DNA from 3 places in the Kitasatospora sp. NPDC093550 genome. Region 3 is predicted to be linked to each of the others. Evidence: riboswitches for the same ligand, from Rfam matches in the RefSeq annotation. Region 3 holds a riboswitch; each other region holds the start of a gene.

What was found. Region 3 has a riboswitch for thiamine pyrophosphate ahead of thiC (phosphomethylpyrimidine synthase ThiC). Riboswitches for the same ligand answer to the same signal wherever they lie in the genome.
Region 1: linked by a shared signal. The riboswitch ahead of ACIRD3_RS23705 (purine-cytosine permease family protein) and the one ahead of thiC (phosphomethylpyrimidine synthase ThiC) in region 3 are both predicted to bind thiamine pyrophosphate.
Region 2: linked by a shared signal. The riboswitch ahead of thiO (glycine oxidase ThiO) and the one ahead of thiC (phosphomethylpyrimidine synthase ThiC) in region 3 are both predicted to bind thiamine pyrophosphate.

Annotation. Positions count from the first base shown of each region.
Region 1 covers NZ_JBIWJF010000015.1:1,126-4,390, forward strand. Annotated here, with positions in the region: gene ACIRD3_RS23700 (glycerophosphodiester phosphodiesterase family protein) at 1-658, opposite strand, end outside; gene ACIRD3_RS23705 (purine-cytosine permease family protein) at 777-2,189, opposite strand; TPP riboswitch at 2,182-2,328, opposite strand; gene ACIRD3_RS23710 (S1C family serine protease) at 2,537-3,265, shown strand, end outside.
Region 2 covers NZ_JBIWJF010000026.1:9,380-12,644, reverse strand. Annotated here, with positions in the region: gene ACIRD3_RS31490 (thiazole synthase) at 1-122, opposite strand, end outside; gene thiS (sulfur carrier protein ThiS) at 124-360, opposite strand; gene thiO (glycine oxidase ThiO) at 357-1,538, opposite strand; TPP riboswitch at 1,533-1,645, opposite strand; gene ACIRD3_RS31475 (NAD(P)/FAD-dependent oxidoreductase) at 1,821-3,026, shown strand; gene ACIRD3_RS31470 (Rv2175c family DNA-binding protein) at 3,080-3,265, shown strand, end outside.
Region 3 covers NZ_JBIWJF010000018.1:13,468-16,732, reverse strand. Annotated here, with positions in the region: gene thiC (phosphomethylpyrimidine synthase ThiC) at 1-1,398, opposite strand, end outside; TPP riboswitch at 1,393-1,528, opposite strand; gene ACIRD3_RS26630 (DUF5326 family protein) at 1,692-1,892, opposite strand; gene tenA (thiaminase II) at 2,141-2,809, opposite strand; gene ACIRD3_RS26620 (cupin domain-containing protein) at 2,887-3,204, opposite strand.

The sequences.
Region 1 (3,265 bases), on a different contig from region 3:
GCTCGATGCCCGGCCCGGCGATCCGCGCTCCGCCCGGCAGCGGCGAGCCCTCGCGCAGCTTGCCGAGCAGCGGCAGTGTCCGCTCGAACAGGAACACCCGCCGGTACTGCGGTGCGGCGGCGGCCACCCGGTTCAGCGCGGTCGAGGAGAAGCTCATGATCCGGGCGGACGGGCGGTCGCCCTCCCGGGTCGCGCCGATCTTGAACCGCTCCAGCACCCGCAGCAGCTCGGTCTCCACCAGGCCGCGGAAGCGCACCGGGTGCTTGGTCTCGATGGCGAGGTCCACCGGCCGGCCGCAGTCCACCACCAGCTCCAGCAGACGCTCCAGGGTGAGCACGCCGCGCAGCTCGGGGTCGGTGCTGGGGCGGCCGGTCTTCCAGGCGCCGAAGTCGTACGACTCCAGCTCGGCGAGCGTCATGGCGGAGACGGTGCCCCGGCCGTTGGAGACCCGGCCGATCCGCCGGTCGTGCACGCAGACCAGGTGGCCGTCGGCCGTCACGCGGACGTCGCACTCCACCGCGTCGGCGCCCTCGTCGAGGGCGCGCCGGTAGGCCGCGAGGGTGTGTTCGGGCAGGGCGGCGGAGGAACCGCGGTGGGCGATCACCTGGACGGGCGACGCGGTGCGCGCCGCCGTCGAGGACAGGTCTGGGCTGGTCACGGGGCCAACGATAGGCGGCCGAGGTGAAGCGGGGGCGAAGACGGTCCCAATCCGCGGGGCCGTCCGCGGGCCCTCCGGCGCCGGTACCGGGGTCGGTGCCCGGCGCCGGAGGGCGGCGTCAGCGCGCGGCGCGGCGGGAGAGCGGGGTGAGCGCCCAGGTGGCCAGGGCCGGCACCAGGAAGGCGAACAGCGAGGCGGAGGTCCACTCCTGCGGGGTGAAGTGCAGGGTCTCCTGGGCGGAGGTCCAGAAGTCCGTCCACCAGCCGGCCACCTTGGTCGGTGCGATGAACTGGTAGACGGCGAAGCCCAGCAGCCACGGCAGCAGCATCGTCCAGCGGGACGGCGCGTCCTCGGAGAGGTCCCAGCCGCGGCGCCCGGCGCCGAGGAAGAAGTCCACCGCCAGCACCGCCAGCAGCGGCACGAACACCGAGCCGATCAGGCCGAGGAAGTTGTAGTAGCTGTCGGTGAACTGGTCGATCTGCAGCGCCAGCACGGTGGTCAGCGCGCCGATCCCGCCGCTCAGCACCCGCCGGTCGACCTTCGGCAGCAGGTTCTGCACCGACATCGCGGTCGAGTACACGTTGGCGAAGGACTGGTCCGTCTCGCGCAGCACCAGCACCAGCAGGAACAGCCAGCCGGCCCAGACGCCGAGGAAGGAGTCGAAGATCTTGTCGGGGTCGCCGCCGGACTGCAGCAGCGCCATCAGGCCGAGCACGTAGCACCAGACCTGGGCGATCGTGTAGCCGGAGAAGCTGCCCCAGAACGCCGAGCGCGGGGTGCGCGAGTGCCGGGTGTAGTCGGCGGCCAGCGGCACGAAGGAGATGGACACGGCGATCATCGCGTCGGTCGCGCCCAGGAAACCGTGCCAGTTGCCGGCGCCCGGGTCGGGCACGCCCTGGCGGCCCAGCTGGACGGTGAAGTACACCATCGCGACCGCCACCGCGCCGGCGACGAAGCGGCGCAGCACCGCGATCGAGCCCAGCGGCCAGATGGTCAGCGCGGTCGTCAGCGCGCCCGCGAGCAGCACGAACAGCCAGCGGTAGCCGGTGGTGTGGGCGACGGTCTGGGCGCCCGCCGAGATGGTCAGCAGCTCGAACACGCCCCAGCCGACGCACTGCACGATGTTCAGCACCGTCGGCAGGTAGGACAGCCGGGTGCCGAACAGCCCGCGCAGGCTGGCCATCGCGGGGGCACCGGTCCTGGCACCGATCAGCGCGGCCACGCCGAGCATCGCGGTGCCGACCGCCGTACCGACGGCGATCGCGGTCACCGAGGCGGCCAGCGAGAGCTCGCTGCCGGGGGCGCCGAGCACGGTGGCGGCGGTGGAGAAGCCGATCAGGCTGACGCCCAGGTTCATCCAGAGCGCGAAGTGGTCCCGGAAGCGCAGCGTGCGCGGCGGCTCGGTGTCCAGGACCAGCGGCGCCTCGGCGCGCTCGGGCCGGTCCAGGACGGCGGTGGCCGAGGCCGGGTGGTCGGGGAAATCCTTGGACGCGGGTGCGCCCGAAGAAGAGGATGGCGAAGCAGGCGGCATGGCCGATACTCCCTACGCCGGCATTACCCGGACAGGTTCCGGCGGTCAGCGCCCCCTCGGCCGTCCGCCTCGCTCGCGTGGCGTACGGTCGACATGCGCACTCTCAGCCTGGTCGGTCCAAGCTCCCGCGTGTCAGTTTGGAGCGACAGGCTAACCGGCACGGGGGCGAACGCCAAGGCCAGGGCGGGTGCCGTCCGCATCGCGGGACGCCCGGCGGGGGCGGCGAACCATCGGCCGTCGGCGCGGGCTAAGGATTCTTATGAGTTCTTCAGAGGGGTCCTTACGACAACCGAATCGGCAATGCGAAAAACTATGGTCCTTGGTTCTGCCAGCTATGGAGGTCGTCCGTGAGCACCGAGCGCGAGGTTGGGCCCACCGGGCCGCAGGGGGAGCAGCCCGCAGGCCCGGAGGCGGCTGAGTCCGCTTCCGAAGCCCCCGCTCAGGGCGGGCACAAGCCGACCATGGCGTTCCGCCGGGTCCCCGAGCCGCAGGCCGCCCCGGTCGACGCCGGTGAGGCGGCCGACGCCGCTCCGGCGGACGGCGGGCACAAGCCGACCATGGCGTTCAGCCGGGTCCCCGAGCCCGAGGCGGCGCCCGCGGCGCCCCCGGCGGCCGAGGCCGCGCCGGCGGAGGGCGGGCACCGGCCCACCGTCGCCCTCACCAAGGTCCCCGAGCCGGAGGCGCCCGCCGCGCCGGTCGCGTCGGCCGCCGAGGAGCCGGCCGTCGACCCGGCCACCGGGTACATCGACGCGCCGCCGCCGGTCCTGCCCCCCGCCGCGGCCGCTCCCGCCGCGGCCCAGGCCGCGCCCGCGGCCCCGGCACTGCCGCCGGCCGCCAACCCGTACGCCACCCCGACCCACGGCGTGCCCGCCGCCGGTGCGCACGACCCGTACGGCACCGCCCCGGCCGCGCCCGCCGCGCACGCCCACCACCCCTTCGGCGCCGGCCAGCCGCTCGGCGGCTGGGGCCCGACCCACGACGCCGCCGGCGGCGCGGGCTTCCCCGGCGGCCCGGCCGGCCCGCTCGGCTACCCGGGTGAGCACCCCGGCGGCCCGCACGGCGGCGGCCCGCGCAAG
Region 2 (3,265 bases), on a different contig from region 3:
AGCTCGGTGCCGGAGGCCAGCAGCGCGCGCTCCATGATCTCCAGGCTCGGCGCGCCGCCGGTGCCCATGATCAGCCGGGAGGAGAAGGTCGTCCCGGCGATGGTCAGCAGGTCGTCAGCCATCTCAGCCTCCCTGCACGGCGGTGAGGATCTCGACCCGGTCGCCCGTGCGCAGCGGTGTCCCGGACCACGAACTGCGGGGCACCACGGCCTCGTTGAGCGCGGCGGCGACACCGGTGTTGGCCCGGCTGACGGTGGCCACCAGGTCGGCGAGGGTCGTCGCGGCGGGCAGCTCGCGGGGCTCGCCGTTGACGGTCAGGGTGATCGGAGCAGTGGTCTCGGGCGGTGCGATCTCGGTCATGCCAGGGCCTTCGCGGTGGAGCGGTCGGAGGAGAACCGGGTGGGGGTGAACGGCTGTGCCAGGGCGGGGAGTTCGCCGGTGGCCAGATACTCGGAGACCAGGTCGGCGGTCACCGGCGTGAGCAGGACGCCGTTGCGGTAGTGGCCGGTGGCGGCGACCAGCCCGGGCAGGGACGTCGGGCCCAGCAGCGGCGCGTTGTCGGGCGAGCCCGGGCGCAGGCCGGCCGAGGTCTCCAGCAGCGGGAGTTCGGTGATGCCCGGCACCAACTCATGGGCATCGCGCAGGAGTTCGTACACCCCGCCGGCGGTGACCGTGGTGTCGTACCCCTGTTCCTCGGTGGTCGCCCCGATCACCAGCTCGCCGTTCTCCCGGGGCACCAGGTAGATGTGCTGACCACGCACCACGGCACGGACGTTGCGGGAGAGGAACGGCCGGTAGGCGTCCGGGATCCGCAGGCGCAGCACCTGGCCCTTCACCGGGCGGATCGCGGGCAGCACGCCCTCGGGCAGCCCGGCCAGCCGGTGGCTGTGCGGGCCGGCCGCGAGCACGACCTGCCCGGCGGTCACCGTCCCGTCCGTGCTCAGCCGGGCGCCGACCGCGCGGCCGCCCTCGACCAGCAGCTCCACCGCCTCGGCCGGGCGGACGGCCACGCCCGCGTGCTCCGCGGCCGCCCGCAGCGCGGTCAGCAGCCGGCGGCCGTCCACCTGGTGGTCGTCCGCGACGTGCAGGCCGCCGCGCACCCCGGGGGCGAGCATCGGCTCCAGCCTGCGGGCCTCCCGGCCGGTCAGCCAGGTCGAGTCCAGGCCCAGCCGCCGGTGGAAGGCGTGCAGTTCGCGCAGCTCCTCGCGGTCGTCGGAGTCCAGTGCGACGGCGACGGTGCCGCACTGCCGGTAGCCGGTGTCCCGGCCGCCGCTCGCCTCGCTGAGCTCGGCGGCGAAGGCCTCGTACCGCTGGTTCGAGGCCAGGCCGAGGCGCAGCAGCGGCTCCTCGCCGTACTGGAGCTCGGTGACCGGGGCGAGCATCCCGGCGGCGACCTTGGCCGCCCCGCCGCCGGGGGAGGGGTCGACCACGACGGTCCGCAGCCCGCGCTGCGCCGTCCGCCAGGCGACGGCGAGGCCGATGATGCCCCCGCCGATCACCAGGACGTCGGCGTCGGCGTCCGATGGCACGCGTGTCACAGCTGCTCTTCTCCCTTCGCCGGTATGACCCGGATCAGGTTCGGACGGTCGCAGGCCGTGTCAGCCCGCCTCTCAGCCCGGTTCGCCGGGCTCCCGCGATGGTGCCCCCACCATAACGCCGGGGCCGGGCGCGGCCGAAGGGCCGTACGAAGGGTGGACGGGGATGGGGGCGGGGGCGGGGTGTGCCTGCGGCGGGCGTGGTCGGGGGTTGGTGGGTGGGGCGTGGCCGCAGCCCGGTGCGAGGGTGGACGGGCCCCGGGGGGTGCGGCCGCGCTGAGTACAGTGACGGGCGTGGCAGAGCTGAGCGGTACGGATCGGGTGGTCGTCGTCGGGGCCGGGCTGGCCGGGGCGCAGTGCGTCCTGAAGCTGCGGCACGGCGGGTGGCGGGGGCGGATCACGCTGGTCGGCGAGGAGCCGCACGTGCCGTACGACCGGCCGCCGCTCTCCAAGGACGTGCTGCTCGGCAAGAGCGACAGCACCACCCTGGACATCGACTACGCGCACCTGGGCATCGAGGTCCTGACCGGCCGCCGGGCCACCGGCCTCACCCCCGGCGTGCTGCACACCGACCGGGGCGACCTCCCGTACGGCTCGCTGGTGATCGCCACCGGCGCCGTCCCGCGCGCGCTGCCCGGCGCCGAGCGGGCGCACCTGCTGCACACCCTGGACGACGCGCTGGCGCTGCGCGCCCTGCTGCGCCCCGGTCTGCGGCTGGTACTGGTGGGCGCGGGCTGGATCGGCGCCGAGGTGTCCACCGCGGCGCGCGAGGCGGGCTGCGAGGTGACGGTCGTCGAGGCGGGCCCGGCGCCGTTGCCCGGCGCGCTGCCGACCGCGGTCGGCTCGGCGATGGCCGCCTGGTACGCCGAGGCCGGCATCGACCTGCGCTGCGGGGTCGGGGTGGCCGCCGTCGAGCCGGGCGCGGTGCTGCTGGCGGACGGCTCGCACCTGCCCGCCGACGAGGTGGTGGTCGGGATCGGCGCCCGGCCCGCGACCGCGTGGCTGGCCGGCTCCGGCGTCGAGCTGGACGGGACCGGCGCCGTCGTGGTGGACGAGCGGCTGCGCACCGGTGTGCCGGGCGTGTTCGCGGCCGGCGACTGCGTCAGCTACCCCTCGGCCCGGGCCGGTGCCCGGCTGGCCGTCCAGCACTGGGACCACGCGCTGCAGTCCGGCGAGGCGGTGGCGGCCGCCGTCCTCGGCGCGGAGGCGTCGCCGTACGACCCGGTGCCGTACTTCTGGTCGGAGCAGTTCGGTCGGATGGTCCAGTACGCGGGCCGGCACGCCGAGGGCGACGAGCTGCTGTGGCGCGGTGGCCCGCGGGACGCGTCCTGGGCGGTGCTCTGGCTGCGCGACGGGGTGCCGAGCGCGCTGCTGACGGTGGACCGGCCGCGCGACCTCACCCAGGGGCGGAAGCTGATCGAGCGCGGCACGGCGCTGGATCCGGCCCGGGCGGCCGACCCGGCGGTGCCGCTGAAGGCGGCCGTGGCGTAGCCGCCGGGCGGGGGCGTGTGCGCGGCGGGGCACTGAGGTGGCAGTCTGGTGCCGTGAGTGAGATCGATGCCAAGACCGAAGCCCTGGTTCCCGAGTGGCTGTACCTGCCCGACATCTCCGAGCGGTGGGGTGTGCTGGTCACCGAGGTCCGCAACATGGTGAAGAAGGGTGACCTGATCGCGGTCCGCCGCGGTCCCAACAAGTCGCTGCAGGTGCCCGCCGCCTTCATCGACGAGCAC
Region 3 (3,265 bases):
CAGGTGCTCCTTGGGCGTGACGTAGCAGAGCATCGCGGTGCCCCACCAGGCGATCATCGCGGCGCCGATGCCCGAGGTGATGTGGTCGTAGCCGGGGGCGACGTCCGTGGTCAGCGGGCCGAGGGTGTAGAACGGCGCCTCGTCGCAGATCTCCTTCTGGAGATCCATGTTCTCCTTGATCTTGTGCATCGGGACGTGTCCCGGGCCCTCGATCATCACCTGGACGTCGCGCTCGCGGGCGATCCGGCCGAGCTCGCCGAGGGTCTGCAGCTCGGCGAACTGCGCCTCGTCGTTGGCGTCGGCGATCGAGCCGGGGCGCAGGCCGTCACCGAGCGAGAAGGTCACGTCGTAGGCGGCGAGGATGTCGCAGAGTTCCTCGAAGTTGGTGTAGAGGAAGTTCTCCCGGTGGTGCGCCAGGCACCAGGCGGCCATGATCGAGCCGCCGCGCGAGACGATGCCGGTCTTGCGGCGGGCGGTCAGCGGGACGTAGCGCAGCAGCACGCCGGCGTGGACGGTCATGTAGTCGACGCCCTGCTCGCACTGCTCGATGACGGTGTCCCGGTAGACCTCCCAGCTCAGCTCCTCGGCCTTGCCGTCCACCTTCTCCAGGGCCTGGTAGAGCGGCACGGTGCCGATCGGCACGGGGGAGTTGCGCAGGATCCACTCGCGGGTGGTGTGGATGTTGCGGCCGGTGGAGAGGTCCATGACGGTGTCGGCGCCCCAACGGGTGGCCCACGTCATCTTCTCCACCTCCTCCTCGATCGAGGAGGTGACGGCGGAGTTGCCGATGTTGGCGTTGATCTTCACCAGGAAGTTGGTGCCGATGATGGCCGGCTCCACCTCCGGGTGGTTCACGTTGACCGGGATGACGGCCCGTCCGCGGGCCACCTCCTCGCGCACGAACTCGGGCGCGAGGCCCTCGCGCAGCGCCACGAACTCCATCTCCGGGGTCACCACGCCGCGCTTGGCGTAAGCGAGTTGGGTGACGGCGACGCCGCCGCGGCCGCGCAGCGGGCGGCGCGGGCGGCCGGGGAAGACGGCGTCCAGGTTGCGCAGGTTGCCGCCGCGCGGCGCGGTGTGCTTGATCCCGTCGTCCTCGGGGCGCGGCTCGCGGCCGTCGTACTCCTCGACGTCGCCGCGCTGGCGGATCCAGGCGTCGCGCAGCGCGGGCAGGCCGCGGCGCACGTCGGGCTCGTACGACGGGTCGGTGTACGGGCCGGAGGTGTCGTACAGCGGGACGGTCCTGCCGTTGGTGAGCAGCACCTCGCGGTACGGGACCCGCAGGTCGGGGCGGGATCCCTCGCGGTGCGCCTTGCGCCAGGCCGGGGTCGGGTAGCCGGTGCGCTCACTGCTGGGGGCGCTCTGGGCAGACTGCGGCTGTGCTTCGAACGTGGTCATCTGACCTCTACTCCCTACGCCGGCATTACCCGGTCCAGGTTCCTGCGGTCGACGCAGCCGTCGGTCCGTCCGTCGACGGTCCGGTCAGCGCCCTCTCAGCCCGGTGCTCCGAGCTCCCGCGTCGCAGGCGGTTGCCTGCACATGACGCCCAACACCGTAGCGAGCCGATTGCCGCAGGTCCAGAGCGGGTCCGTCCCCCGGCCCCGGGAACGGCGACCGACGCCCGGGAACGGCCGAGGCCCGGCTCCCCGTGACGGGGGCCGGGCCTCAGGGCGGCGGTTGGGGGAGCAGGGTCAGCTCTTGGCCGCCTTCTTCACCAGGATCACCACGGCGGCCGCGATGCCCACCACCACCAGCAGCTTGATCACGATGCCCAGCAGGAACCCGACCACGCCGAACACGAAGGCGACGATGTTCCAGGCCAGCACCAGGACCAGCACCGGGATGACGATGTTGCGCACCCAGGAGGGCAGCGACTTCCAGAGCTCAGCCATGTCGGATCCTCTTCTCCCCTCGGGTCGGCCGCCGTCCGGAGCCGCATCCCGCTTGCTTTCGATACGTCGATCGTACGGGGGCCGGAGTGCCGGAACGAGGCCCAACGGCCCGGAGAGAACCCCGAGATCACCCCGAGCCCGACCCCCGGGAACACCCCCGGCCGACCTCCGGGAAGAACCCCGGGAAGCTCCCCGGAGCAGGTCCCCGGGAGCCGTCGGACACCCGCACCGGCCGGCTCCGCCGCCGGTCAGACCGGCCAGCGCTCGCCGCGCCAGGCGGCGTCCCAGAACATCCACTCGTAGCGCGAGGTGGTCACGAAGTGCTCCACCACCCTGCGGCGTTCGGCCGTCGAGAGCTCCTCGCCGATCCGGTCGGTGAGGGCCAGCACCCGGCGGACCACCGACTGGAACGCCTCGTCGCCGTAGGTCGCGATCCACCGGGCGTAGAGCGGGTCGGGGGAGCCCTGGGCGAGCAGCGCCTCGCCGACCCGGGCGTAGATCCAGTAGCAGGGCAGCACCGCGCCGACCGCCTCGGCGAAGGAGCCGCCGTAGACGGTGGCCAGCAGGTAGCTGGTGTAGGCCCGGGTGGTGGGCAGCACCGGCTCGGCGGCGGCCTGCTCGGCGGTGCCGCCGAAGGCGGTCAGGAACTCGGCGTGCATGCCCTGCTCGGCGGCCAGCGCGCCGACCGCGTCGTCGGCGAAGGCCCGGACGTCCTCCTCGCCGGGCGCCTTGGCGGCGCAGACGGCGAGGGCGCGGGCGTAGTCGCGCAGGTAGTGCGAGTCCTGGACGACGAAGTGGCGGAAGGCCTCGCGCGGCAGGGTGCCGTCGGTGAGGCCGGCCAGGAAGGGGTGGGCCAGGATCTCGGCGTAGACCGGCTCGATGGCGGACCAGAGTTCTTCGGTGAGGCTGCGGGTCATGCCGCCGACCCTAAACGGCCGCGCGCGGACCGGGCCGCCCGGTCCGGTCCCGCCCGACTGCTCAGTCCTCCGGCTGCTCAGTCCTCCGGCGGGGAGAACACCACCAGCACCCGCAGCTCCTCGGTGACGTGGTGGAACCGGTGCGGGGTCCCGGCCGGGACGTACACGACGGTGCCGCGCCCGACGGCCGCGGTCTCGGCGCCGACGGTCAGCTCGGCGCGGCCGCTGATCACCTGGTAGATCTCGTCCTGGTCGTGCGCGGTCTGCGGGTCGGTGTCGCCGGGGGAGAGCGCGTACAGCCCGGCGGACATCCGCGGTTCACGCAGGAACCGCAGGTACGCGCCGTCGTTGGCCGCCCGCTCGGCGTCCAGTTCGTCCAGCCGGAACAGCTTCACCGCCGCCGTCCTCCCCTCGTCCGTCCGCCTCCGGGACCAGGGGCATTCAACACCAAAACCG